2 regions of the Kitasatospora sp. NPDC005751 genome follow, and region 2 is predicted to be linked to the other one. Evidence: riboswitches for the same ligand, from Rfam matches in the RefSeq annotation. Region 2 holds a riboswitch; the other holds the start of a gene.
The links. Region 2 has a riboswitch for glycine ahead of gcvP (aminomethyl-transferring glycine dehydrogenase). Riboswitches for the same ligand answer to the same signal wherever they lie in the genome.
Positions count from the first base shown of each region.

Region 1 (5,894 bases), on a different contig from region 2:
GGTTCGCTCAGCTTCAGCGGCCCGGCCGGCAGCCGGTCCAGGCCGGCCGCGATCCGGCGCAGGTCCGCCCAGGGCACCCCGACGCCGCCGCCGGGGGCGTGCGGGTTCAGCCAGAGGCCCCAGCGGGTGCGATAGAGCGAGGCGGCGATCTCGCGCCCCGAGATCACCTCGTGCGCCCGCGCCCAGCCGGACGCCGCCAGCTGCTCGGGCGAGGTGACGGCCGGCGCGTAGCCGTGGCCGCTGATCTCCATGTTCCCGTACTGGGCGTCCGGACTGCCCGGCGTACCGTGCCAGAGCAGCATCCAGACCTGCCCCGCGGCCAGCGCGTGCAGCAGTGCCTCGTACGCCTCCCAGCGTTCCGGCGCGACCTCGCGCAGGGCGTGCTCCAGCGCTCTCGGATCCGCGCCGGGGCGCCCGGCGGGTGCCTGGCCCCAGGGCCCCGGTGCACCGCCCGCTACCGCTCCCGCACTCATGCGCCCACCTCGCTGCGCCTCTTCTTCTCTCACCTGCCGCCGGCCCGGCGGTCATCTGCAGGCACCCTATGGGGCGCCACCCGCCACCGCCACGCCGACGTGCCCGGCGGTGGCCTCCGGCCCGGTGCCGGGCGAGGAGGAACGCGTCACATCCGTGCGTAGAACGGCTGGACCCGGTTGAGCAGCCACTCGACCACGGGGTCCTCCGCGAGGTCGAGCAGTACGAGGTGGACGCCGCCGGGCAGCGGCGCGGTTCCCAGCGCACGGCCCAGGGCCTCGTTCACGGCGGCCGGTTCGGCCGGGGCCGCCGGATCGAGCTGGACGCCGACGAACATCACCGTCGGCTCGCCCTCCACGCTGGCCAGCGCCCGCCTGGCGGTCAGGACGCCGGGCAGGCCCGAGAGCTCGTACCGGCAGGCGGCCAGGAAGGCCTCCGGGTCCTCGCCCGGCACCGGTTCGCGCAGCGCCACCCGGCCGCCGGTCGGTGCCTCCGGGGCGTCCCAGCGGTCCTCGCGCGGCCCGCGCCGCAGCTCGGCGACGCCCTGCGGCGGCACCGGGATGCCCACCGGCGCCTCCGGGTTCACCGCGATGCCCACGCCCAGCGGCAGCCCGCGGGCGAACTCCCAGACCGGCGCGATCGCGAAGGCCATCCCGGGCGCCTGCTGGAGGAGCACCTCCTGCGAGGAGAAGACCGGGACGTAGGGGTCGCCGGCCAGCTCGATGGTCGGCAGGTCCAGGGCCTGGCCCTGCGGGTCGCCGCCGGCCGGCAGCGGGATCCACACCTGGCTGCGGGCGAGCACCTCGAACACCCGGGGGGTCGCGCCGGGATCGCCGAGCGCGGCCGTGAGCACCTGCTCCAGCTCGTTCGCGGGCCATCCACCGCCGGGCGGCGCCGCCTCCGGGCCGCCCCACCCCTGCTGCTGCTCCACCGGGTACCCCATCCGCCGCTGTACCGCCCTCTGTCCGCCGACGCCGAGCAGCCTAGCGGGCCCGCGGCCGGGGCCGCGGTGCGCGCCGGTACCGGTCGGTACGGGGCCGGGGCGGTACCGGTGGGCTACCGGTGGCGGGTGCGGGCCGGGCCCGCCGGGCGGGGCCGGGCCCGGGGCCCCTCTCCCGTCTTCCGCCGGGACGTGCCATGATGTCCGCGTCTGCGGGTGTTCCCCGCCGAGAACCTCAACTCCATACCGGCCGCTCGAACCCGCGCGGGAGAGTCCGGAGTACCCCCGAGAGGCGGTACAGCCGGCGCCGAAGGAGCAAGTCCTCCCCGGAATCTCTCAGGCCCCCCTACCGCACGGGTTAGGCACATCTGGAAAGCGGCGCACGGCCCTGTCGCGCGCCCACCCACGGTGCAAGCCGCCATGCTGTCCTGTTAGCTGTGAAGCGCTGCGGGCCCGCGTGCGGTGAAGCTCTCAGGTTCGACGACAGATGGGGAGACCCAGCCGCCGCATGCCCGCGCGCAGGCTCGGTCCCCGAGCGGGTCCGGTCCGGCGTGCGCACACCTGAGTGCCCAGACCGAGGAGTTCCAGGCCATGTCGTCCCTCCGCCTCACCGCGCTCGACGCGCTGCACCGCGCCCTCGGCGCGACCATGACCGACTTCGCCGGCTGGGACATGCCGCTGCGTTACGGCAGCGAGCGCGAGGAGCACCTCGCCGTCCGCACCAAGGCCGGTCTGTTCGACCTCTCCCACATGGGCGAGATCACCGTGACCGGCCCGCAGGCCGGCGCGATGCTGGACCACGCGCTGGTCGGCTTCGTCTCCGCGCTCGGCGAGCTGCGGGCCCGCTACACCATGATCTGCGCCGAGGACGGCGGCATCCTGGACGACCTGATCGTCTACCGCCTGCGCGAGGACGCCTTCCTGGTCGTCGCCAACGCCTCCAACGCCCAGCTGGTGCTGGACGAGCTGATCGCCCGCGCGAAGGGCTACGACGCCGTCGTCACCGACGACCGCGACACCTACTCGCTGATCGCCGTCCAGGGCCCGGAGTCCACCGCGATCCTGGCCGACACCACCGAGGCCGACCTGCCCGGCCTGAAGTACTACGCGATCCTCCCGGCCCAGGTGGCCGGCCGCGACGTGCTGCTCGCCCGCACCGGTTACACCGGCGAGGACGGCTTCGAGATCTTCTGCAACCCGGGCGACGCCGCGCACATCTGGACGGCGCTGACCGAGGCCGGCACCGGCCGCGGCCTCGTCCCCTGCGGCCTCTCCTGCCGCGACACGCTGCGCCTGGAGGCCGGCATGCCGCTCTACGGGCACGAGCTCTCCACCGACCTGACCCCCTTCGACGCCGGCCTCGGCCGGGTGGTCCGCTTCGACAAGACCACCAACGAGGGCGCGTTCGTCGGCCGCAAGGCCCTGGAGCAGGCCGCCGCCGCGGCCGAGGCCAACCCGCCGCGGGTGCTGGTCGGCCTGGTCTCCGAGGGCAAGCGCGTGCCGCGCGCCGAGTACACCGTGGTGACCGCCGACGGCGCGCCGATCGGCCGGATCACCTCGGGCGCGCCCTCCCCCACGCTGGGCAAGCCGATCGCGATCGCCTATGTGGACGCGGCGCACGCCGCCCCGGGCGCCACCGTCGCGGTGGACGTGCGCGGCAAGCACGAGCCGGTGCAGGTCGTGGCGCTGCCGTTCTACAAGCGCGCCCGCTGACGCCCCTCGGGCGCGCCCGCCGAGGCCTCACGAGCGCGCCCGCCCGGGCCTGACCACCCCGAAGATCCACGTCGAAGCCGTCCGTCCGGCGGCCCGCTTCGTCGTACCCGCTTCCCATCCTGGAGAATGACGCCATGAGCAACCCCCAGCACCTGCAGTACACCAAGGAGCACGAGTGGCTGACCGCCGTCGAGGACGGTGTCTCCACGGTCGGCATCACCGCCCACGCCGCCGACGCGCTCGGTGACATCGTCTACGTGCAGCTGCCCGAGGTCGGCGAGACCGTGACCGCCGGTGAGACCTGTGGCGAGCTGGAGTCCACCAAGTCGGTCAGCGACCTGTACTCGCCGGTCACCGGCGAGATCACCGAGGTCAACCAGGACGTCCTGGACGACAACTCCCTGGTCAACAGCGCCCCGTTCGAGGGTGGCTGGCTGTTCAAGGTGCGCGTCGAGTCGACCGACGAGCTGCTCAGCGCCGACGAGTACAACGCCCTGACCAACCCGGCCTGAGCCGGCCGTTCGGGGTGGCCGCAGTGCGGCGGCCGCCCCGGCCACCGGGCCTCCTCCGCCCTCCGGTCGCCCGCCGCCACCCTTCCGTGGGGCGTGCCAGGCGCGGCACCTCCTTCTCTCCTCCCTGGGAAGACCACACCATGACGGTTCTCAACCAGTCCCTGCACTCGCTCGACCCGGAGATCGCCGCCGCGGTCGACGCCGAGCTGCACCGCCAGCAGACCACCCTGGAAATGATCGCCTCCGAGAACTTCGCCCCGGTGGCGGTCATGGAGGCCCAGGGCTCGGTGCTGACCAACAAGTACGCCGAGGGCTACCCGGGCCGCCGCTACTACGGTGGCTGCGAGCACGTCGACGTGGTCGAGCAGATCGCGATCGACCGGATCAAGGCCCTGTTCGGCGCCGAGCACGCCAACGTCCAGCCGCACTCCGGCGCGCAGGCCAACGCCGCCGCGATGTTCGCGCTGATCCAGCCGGGCGACACCATCCTGGGTCTGAGCCTGGCCCACGGCGGTCACCTGACCCACGGCATGAAGATCAACTTCTCCGGCAAGCTCTACAACGTCGCCGCGTACCACGTGGACGACAAGACCGGCCAGGTCGACATGGCCGAGGTCGAGCGCCTCGCCAAGGAGCACCAGCCGAAGCTGATCATCGCCGGCTGGTCCGCCTACCCCCGTCAGCTGGACTTCGCCGCGTTCCGCCGGATCGCCGACGAGGTCGGCGCCCTGCTGATGGTCGACATGGCGCACTTCGCCGGTCTGGTCGCCGCGGGCCTGCACCCCAACCCGGTGCCGTACGCGGACGTGGTCACCACCACCACGCACAAGACCCTGGGCGGCCCGCGCGGCGGCGTCATCCTCTCCAAGGCCGAGTGGGCCAAGAAGATCAACTCCGCGGTCTTCCCCGGCCAGCAGGGCGGCCCGCTGGAGCACGTGATCGCCGGCAAGGCCGTCGCCTTCAAGGTCGCCGCCTCCGAGGAGTTCAAGGAGCGCCAGCAGCGCACCCTGGACGGCGCCCGGATCCTGGCCGAGCGCCTGCTGCAGGCCGACGTCGCCGAGGCCGGCGCCTCGGTGCTGTCCGGCGGCACCGACGTCCACCTGGTCCTGGTCGACCTGCGCAACAGCCAGCTCGACGGCCAGCAGGCCGAGGACCGGCTGCACGAGGTCGGCATCACGGTCAACCGCAACGCCATCCCGAACGACCCGCGCCCGCCGATGGTCACCTCCGGCCTGCGGATCGGCACCCCGGCCCTGGCCACCCGCGGCTTCCAGGCCGAGGACTTCCGCGAGGTCGCCGACATCATCGCCGAGGCGCTGAAGCCCGCCTTCGACGAGACCGTCGCCACCGCACTGAAGGCCCGGGTCACCGCCCTCGCCGAGAAGTACCCGCTCTACCCGAACCTGTAGTTCGGACACGGGTGACCGGGCTCACCTCGCCTGGTCACCTGGGATTCCGGGGCACCGCGCACACTGGACAGTGCGCGCGGTGCCCCGTTCCGTGTCAGCACCCCGCCTGCAAGTCCTTCCACGAGACCAGACAAGGACGTCCTCCGTGGCCATCAGCGTCTTCGACCTCTTCTCCATCGGCATCGGCCCGTCGAGTTCCCACACCGTCGGCCCGATGCGCGCCGCCCGGATGTTCGCCCGCCGCCTGAAGTCCGAGGACCTGCTGACCGGGGTGGCGAGCGTCCGCGCCGAGCTCTTCGGCTCGCTGGGCGCCACCGGCCACGGCCACGGCACCCCGAAGGCCGTCCTGCTGGGCCTGGAGGGCAACTCCCCCCGCACGGTCGACGTCGACCAGGCCGACCGGGACGTCGAGCGGATCACCGCCGAGAAGCGGCTCGACCTGCTCGGCGCCCACCCGATCGACTTCGACCCGGGCACCCAGCTGATCCTGCACCGGCGCCGCTCGCTGCCGTACCACGCCAACGGGATGACCCTCTGGGCCTTCGACGCCGACGGCGGCCTGCTGCTGGAGAAGACCTACTACTCGGTCGGCGGCGGCTTCGTCGTCGACGAGGACGCGCTGGGCGCGGACCGCGTGAAGCCGGACGACACCGTGCTGAAGTACCCCTTCCGCACCGGCGACGAGCTGCTCCGCCTCAGCCGCGAGACCGGCCTGTCCATCTCCGGCCTGATGCTGGAGAACGAGAAGGCCTGGCGCAGCGAGGAGGAGATCCGGGCCGGGCTGCTGGAGATCTGGCGCGTCATGCAGGAGTGCGTGCGGGCCGGGATGTCCCGCGAGGGCATCCTCCC
Region 1 covers NZ_JBEXYC010000002.1:47,457-53,350, forward strand. Annotated here, with positions in the region: gene ABZ497_RS02950 (enhanced serine sensitivity protein SseB C-terminal domain-containing protein) at 1-473, opposite strand, end outside; gene ABZ497_RS02955 (enhanced serine sensitivity protein SseB C-terminal domain-containing protein) at 620-1,402, opposite strand; glycine riboswitch at 1,667-1,773, shown strand; gene gcvT (glycine cleavage system aminomethyltransferase GcvT) at 2,003-3,124, shown strand; gene gcvH (glycine cleavage system protein GcvH) at 3,259-3,636, shown strand; gene glyA (serine hydroxymethyltransferase) at 3,777-5,045, shown strand; gene ABZ497_RS02975 (L-serine ammonia-lyase) at 5,191-5,894, shown strand, end outside.
Region 1: it holds a riboswitch for glycine, as region 2 does, so the genes downstream of both, gcvT (glycine cleavage system aminomethyltransferase GcvT) here and gcvP (aminomethyl-transferring glycine dehydrogenase) in region 2, are expected to answer to the same signal.

Region 2 (5,894 bases):
GGCCCCACCCGGCAGGGGGGCCGGGTGGGACCGCGTGCACGGCCGGCCCTCGGGCGGTCGCGATGCCCTCGTCGACCGTTCGGGGACCGGTCCCCCGCGCCCTGTCCCTGGGCGCGGGGGGTGGACGCCTCGTCAGGCGTCGGTCTTGACCAGCTCGGGGCTGGGGCTGAGGTCCGCCGCACCCTTGCCACCGGCGACGGTGACGGAGGGCTTGACGCTGCGGATCAGGAAGGGGACGGCGCCGGCGATCGCGCAGACCGCGGCGGCGACCCAGAACGCGTGCTTGTAGGCGTCCAGGGTGGGCAGCGAGACCGGGATCGGCAGCTTCATGGTGTCGCCGGTGAGGATCGCGGCCATCACGGCGGTGCCGATCGCGCCACCGACGGTGCGCAGCACGGCGTTCATGCCGTTGGCGATGCCGCTCTGCTCGACCGGGACGGCGCCGTTGATGTAGGCCGGCATCGCCGAGAAGGCGAGGCCGATGCCGAGACCGAAGATCGCCGAGGCGGTGTAGATGTCGGCCTCGTGGCTGTGGCGGACGGCCAGGTAGGCCATCGCGACGGCGCCGAGGACGCCGCCGAGGACCAGCGGCAGGCGCGGGCCGCGACGGGCGATCAGCAGGGCGCCGACCGGGGCGGCGACCATCGAGCCGAGCGCGGACGGCAGCAGCATGACACCGGCGTGCAGCACGGTCGCGGTGAACCCGTAGTGGGTGAGCTTCTCCGGGGTCTGGGCGAAGTTGCTGATCACCATGAACGAGCCGTACATGCCGAAGCCGATCAGCAGGCCGGCCAGGTTGGTGAAGGCGACGGCCGGGCGGGACATCATCTTCATGTCGACCAGCGGGTGCTTGACCTTGACCTCGATGACGCCCCAGATCAGGGCGATCACGGCGGCGACGGCGAACAGGCCGAGCGTCTTGGTGGAGGTCCAGCCCCAGGTGTTGCCCTGGCTGACCGCGACCAGCAGGGCGGAGAGCCAGCCGGCCAGGGTGATCGCGCCGAGCGGGTCGGCGCCGCCCTCCTTGTCGGTCACCGGGTCGCTGGGCACCCGGAAGGCGACCAGCGCGACCGCGAGCAGGCCGAAGAACAGGCCCATCCAGAAGATCGACTTGTAGCTCCAGTGCTCCAGCAGCAGGCCGGTGGCGACCAGGCCGAGGCCGCTGCCGACGCCCATCGAGGCGCTGATGGCGGCGACGCCACCGGTGACCTTCTGCTTCGGCAGCTCGTCGCGGACGATGCTGATGGCCAGCGGCAGCACGCCACCGCCGGCGCCCTGGAGGACGCGGGCGACGACCAGCCAGGTGAAGGAGTGGGTGCTGACGGCGAGCGCCGAGCCCGCGACGAGACCGGCCAGCGAGATCAGCAGCATCGGCTTGCGACCGCGCAGGTCGCCGAAGCGGCCCAGCAGGGGGGTCAGCACGGCGGCCGAGAGCAGGTTGGCCGTCATCAGCCAGGTGATGCTGGAGCCCGAGACGTCGAGCTCCTTGGCCAGCGAGGGCAGGATCGGAACGACCGCGGTCTGCACCACGCTGAACGACAGCATCGCCAGGATGAGGGCCGGCAGGACCCGGGCGCTGCTTTGCTTCTCGGCCGCGGTGGTGGGCTGTGGTGCCTCACTCACGGTTGCTTCCTCCCGTACATAGTGAATGAACTGAAGCAACCATGCCGGGAGATACTTCAGTGTGTCAAATATCGATCGGTGAAGCTTTGGCAAAGTCGAAGGACCCCGGACCGTGGAGGTCCGGGGTCCCTGGGTCGGACCGTCAGGCGAGTGGCCTCAGCGGGGCCGCCCGCGACGGCTCGCCAGCGCCCAAGTGCCCGCCGGCGCCCTCGTGTTCGCCGCTGCCCGGGCGCCCGGCGGCGCCGTCGGGAGTGGCGGACGGGGCGTGGTTGGACGAGGGGCCCGGGGTCGGGGCGGCCGCGGTGTTGTCGTGGACCTCGACGTGCTCGCGCCGCAGCTCGTCCCGGATCACCTCCTCGTCGGTGTAGCGCTCGACGACCAGGCGGACCCGCTCGATCGGCGCCAGGTACTTGCGGACCACCGGCCGCTCCTCGCGCAGCGTGACCTCCTCCACCGCCTCGGCGATGTCCTTGTCGCTCAACGAGGCCCGCTCCGCCTCGCCGACCGGCGTCCGCTCCACCCGGACCCGCTCGCGGACCACCGGCACCCGGCGCTCCACCGCCTCGCTGGTCACGTACTTGCGCAGCTTCGCGGTGCCCACGACATGCCACTCGGTGGTGATGTCCAGCCGTTCCTCACGGCAGGTGATCTCCACCGGAGCGTTCGGCGCCGACGAGGCCGCGCCCGCGCGGTCGGGCGCCGGGGTGCCGGAGGTGGCGGCCCGGGGGGCCGCTACCTCGGCGCCGTCGGGGCCGCCCGTGACGAGCGGGGCCGCCGGCGGGCGCTGCTCCGGTGCGACGGGCGCCGACGGGGTGGTGGCGGGCGCGGTGGCGTCGAGGGTCCGCACGTTGGGCTCCGTAGCAGGTTCGGACGGCTTGCCGAGGTCGGCGGCCGGGGGGACGGTGAGGGGCGGGGCCATGCTGTCGGCCGAGTGGAAGGCGAGCGGCTTCGCCGGGGCCGCCGAGGCCGACTGGTCGGCGGGCTTCGCCGCGGCGGCGCCCGCCACCGCGGCGGTGCCCGCCGCTGCCGCCGGGGCGGCGGCCGGCACGCTGCCGAAGTCGAGGTCGGCCGGCTCGGAGCCGTCGCCGGCCGACGGCCGGCCGTCCACCTGGGTGTCCAGCCCGTAGTAGCGGTAGAGCTGGAGCTCCTGGGCGGGTGAGAGGTGCTGGCCCACGCCGAAGTCCGGTGACTCCTTCACCAGGGACTTGTCGTAGGGCACCCGCAGTTCGTCGCCGGAGAACTCGCTCGTGGTCAGGGGGACGAAGGCGTCCCGGCCGAAGATGCCGGTCCGGACGGCCGCCCATTCGGGCTGCCCGGTGGCGTCGTCCAGGTACACCTCGTCGACCGTGCCGATCTTGTCTCCGTTGCGGTCGACCGCCTTGTGGCCGATGAGGTCCCGGGGGTCGATATCGGTCTGCACTCTTTCCTCCAGTGCGTTGCGCCTGCGGAACGCCCGCAGGCCGGCGGCCGGCCCGCCCGTCCCATCCGCCACTTCACACCAAAAGCCATGAACCGGACCGGCGCGACCGGGGTGCGGCCGGACGGGCCCGGTGCTGCGCCGTCCGGGTCACGGACCGGCTGCTCACCTGCCAGGACGCACCCGTGATCGAGGCGCCTGCCGCTGGTACCCTGGGCGCGACCGCCGAGCCCGCTCGGGAGAGTCCCCGAGAGCGGAAGTCGCTGGTCGGGGCGCCGAAGGAGCAACTCCTCCCCGGAATCTCTCAGGCATCCGTACCGTGTGGGATAGGTCACTCTGGAAAGCAGGGCAGGACTGCCGGCGAGGGAGCCGGCGGCACCACCCTCACCGACGGTGCAAGCCGGCGGGGCGCCACAGCGCCTCGCGCGGGTGAAGCTCTCAGGTCCCGATGACAGAGGGGGAGGCCTGTCGGGTCCGTCCGCCCCAGGCCTGTCCGCTGTCGTCCGCAGCGGCGGTGCCGCCCGGCGTGCGTACCCCCGCCGGTCCGTGACCAGGAGGCCTCGACCACCATGAACGCCCAGCCGAACGCGGGACGCACCACCACCCCCGTGACCCTCACCGAGCTCGAGCAGGCCAGCCCCTTCGAGAACCGCCACATCGGCCCCGACGTCGCCGCGCAGGAGAAGATGCTGGCCCAGGTGGGCTACGGCTCGCTGGACGAGCTCGCCGCCACCGCCGTGCCCGAGGCGATCCGCTCCATCACCGGGCTGGACCTGCCCGCCGGCCGCAGCGAGGCCCAGGTCCTCGCCGAGCTGCGCGAGCTGGCCGGTCGCAACACCGTCCTCCAGCCGATGATCGGCCTGGGCTACTACGGCACCTTCACCCCGCCGGTGATCCTGCGCAACGTCCTGGAGAACCCGGCCTGGTACACCGCGTACACGCCGTACCAGCCGGAGATCTCGCAGGGCCGTCTCGAGGCGCTGCTCAACTTCCAGACCGTGGTCTCCGACCTCACCGGTCTGCCCACCTCCGGCTCCTCGCTGCTGGACGAGGGCACCGCGGCCGCCGAGGCGATGTCCCTGGCCCGCCGTGTCACCAAGGTCAAGGGCGGCGTCTTCCTGGTCGACGTCGAGACCCTGCCGCAGACCGTCGCGGTGATCCGGACCCGCGCCGAGCCGACCGGCGTCGAGGTCGTCGTCGCCGACCTCTCCGCCGGCATCCCGGCCGAGATCGCCGAGCGCGGCGTCTTCGGCGTGCTGCTCCAGTACCCCGGCGCGACCGGTGTGGTCCGCGACCTCGCCCCGGTGATCGAGCAGGCCCACGGCCTCGGTGCGATCGTCGCCGTCGCCGCCGACCTGCTGGCGCTGACCCTGCTGAAGTCCCCGGGCTCGCTCGGCGCCGACATCGCCTGCGGCACCTCGCAGCGCTTCGGCGTGCCGATGGGCTTCGGCGGCCCGCACGCCGGCTACCTCTCGGTGCGCGCCGAGTACGCCCGCTCGCTGCCCGGCCGCCTGGTCGGCGTCTCCGTCGACGCCGACGGCAACCGCGCCTACCGGCTGGCCCTGCAGACCCGCGAGCAGCACATCCGCCGCGAGAAGGCCACCAGCAACATCTGCACCGCCCAGGTGCTGCTGGCCGTGATGGCCTCGATGTACGCCGTCTACCACGGCCCGGACGGCCTGGCCGACATCGCCCGCCGCACCCACCGCTACGCCGCCGCCCTCGCCGAGGGCCTGCGGGCCGGCGGCGTCGAGCTGCTGCACGGCGAGTTCTTCGACACCGTCACCGCGGTCGTCCCCGGCCGCGCCGCCGCGATCGCCGAGGCCGCCCGCGCCCACGGCATCAACGTGTACCAGGACGGCGAGGACCGGATCTCGGTCTCCACCGACGAGACCACCACCCGCGAGCACCTGGCGGGCGTCTGGGCCGCGTTCGGCGTCGAGGGCGTCGAGACCCCGGAGAGCGCCGAGGCGCTGCCGGCCGCGCTGCTGCGCGAGGACGAGTACCTGACCCACCCGGTCTTCCACAGCCACCGCTCGGAGACCGCCATGCTGCGCTACCTGCGCCGCCTGTCGGACCGCGACTACGCGCTGGACCGCGGCATGATCCCGCTGGGCTCCTGCACCATGAAGCTCAACGCGACCACCGAGATGGAGTCGGTGACCTGGCCGGAGTTCGGCCAGCTGCACCCGTTCGCGCCGATCGACCAGGCCCAGGGCTACCTCACCCTGATCCGCCAGCTGGAGCAGCAGCTGGTCGAGGTCACCGGCTACGACGCCGTCTCGATCCAGCCGAACGCCGGCTCGCAGGGCGAGCTGGCCGGTCTGCTGGCCGTCCGCGCCTACCACCACGCCAACGGCGACGTGCAGCGCGACGTCTGCCTGATCCCGTCCTCCGCGCACGGCACCAACGCGGCCTCCGCCGTGATGGCCGGTATGCGCGTGGTCGTGGTCAAGACCCTGGTCGACGGCGACGTGGACGTCGAGGACCTCCGGGCGAAGATCGAGCAGCACCGCGACAACCTCGCGGTGCTGATGGTCACCTACCCGTCCACCCACGGCGTGTACGAGACCCAGATCACCGACATCTGCGCCCTGGTGCACGAGGCCGGCGGCCAGGTCTACGTGGACGGCGCCAACCTGAACGCCCTGGTCGGCCTCGCCAAGCCGGGCAAGTTCGGCGCGGACGTCTCGCACCTGAACCTGCACAAGACCTTCTGCATCCCGCACGGCGGCGGCGGCCCGGGCGTCGGCCCGGTGGCGGTGCGCGCGCACCTGGCGCCGTACCTGCCGAACCACCCGCTGCAGTCCGAGGCGGGCCCGGCCACCGGCGTCGGCCCGATCTCGGCCGCCCC
Region 2 covers NZ_JBEXYC010000017.1:124,995-130,888, reverse strand. Annotated here, with positions in the region: gene ABZ497_RS18425 (MFS transporter) at 133-1,623, opposite strand; gene ABZ497_RS18420 (DUF2382 domain-containing protein) at 1,766-3,043, opposite strand; glycine riboswitch at 3,267-3,370, shown strand; gene gcvP (aminomethyl-transferring glycine dehydrogenase) at 3,610-5,894, shown strand, end outside.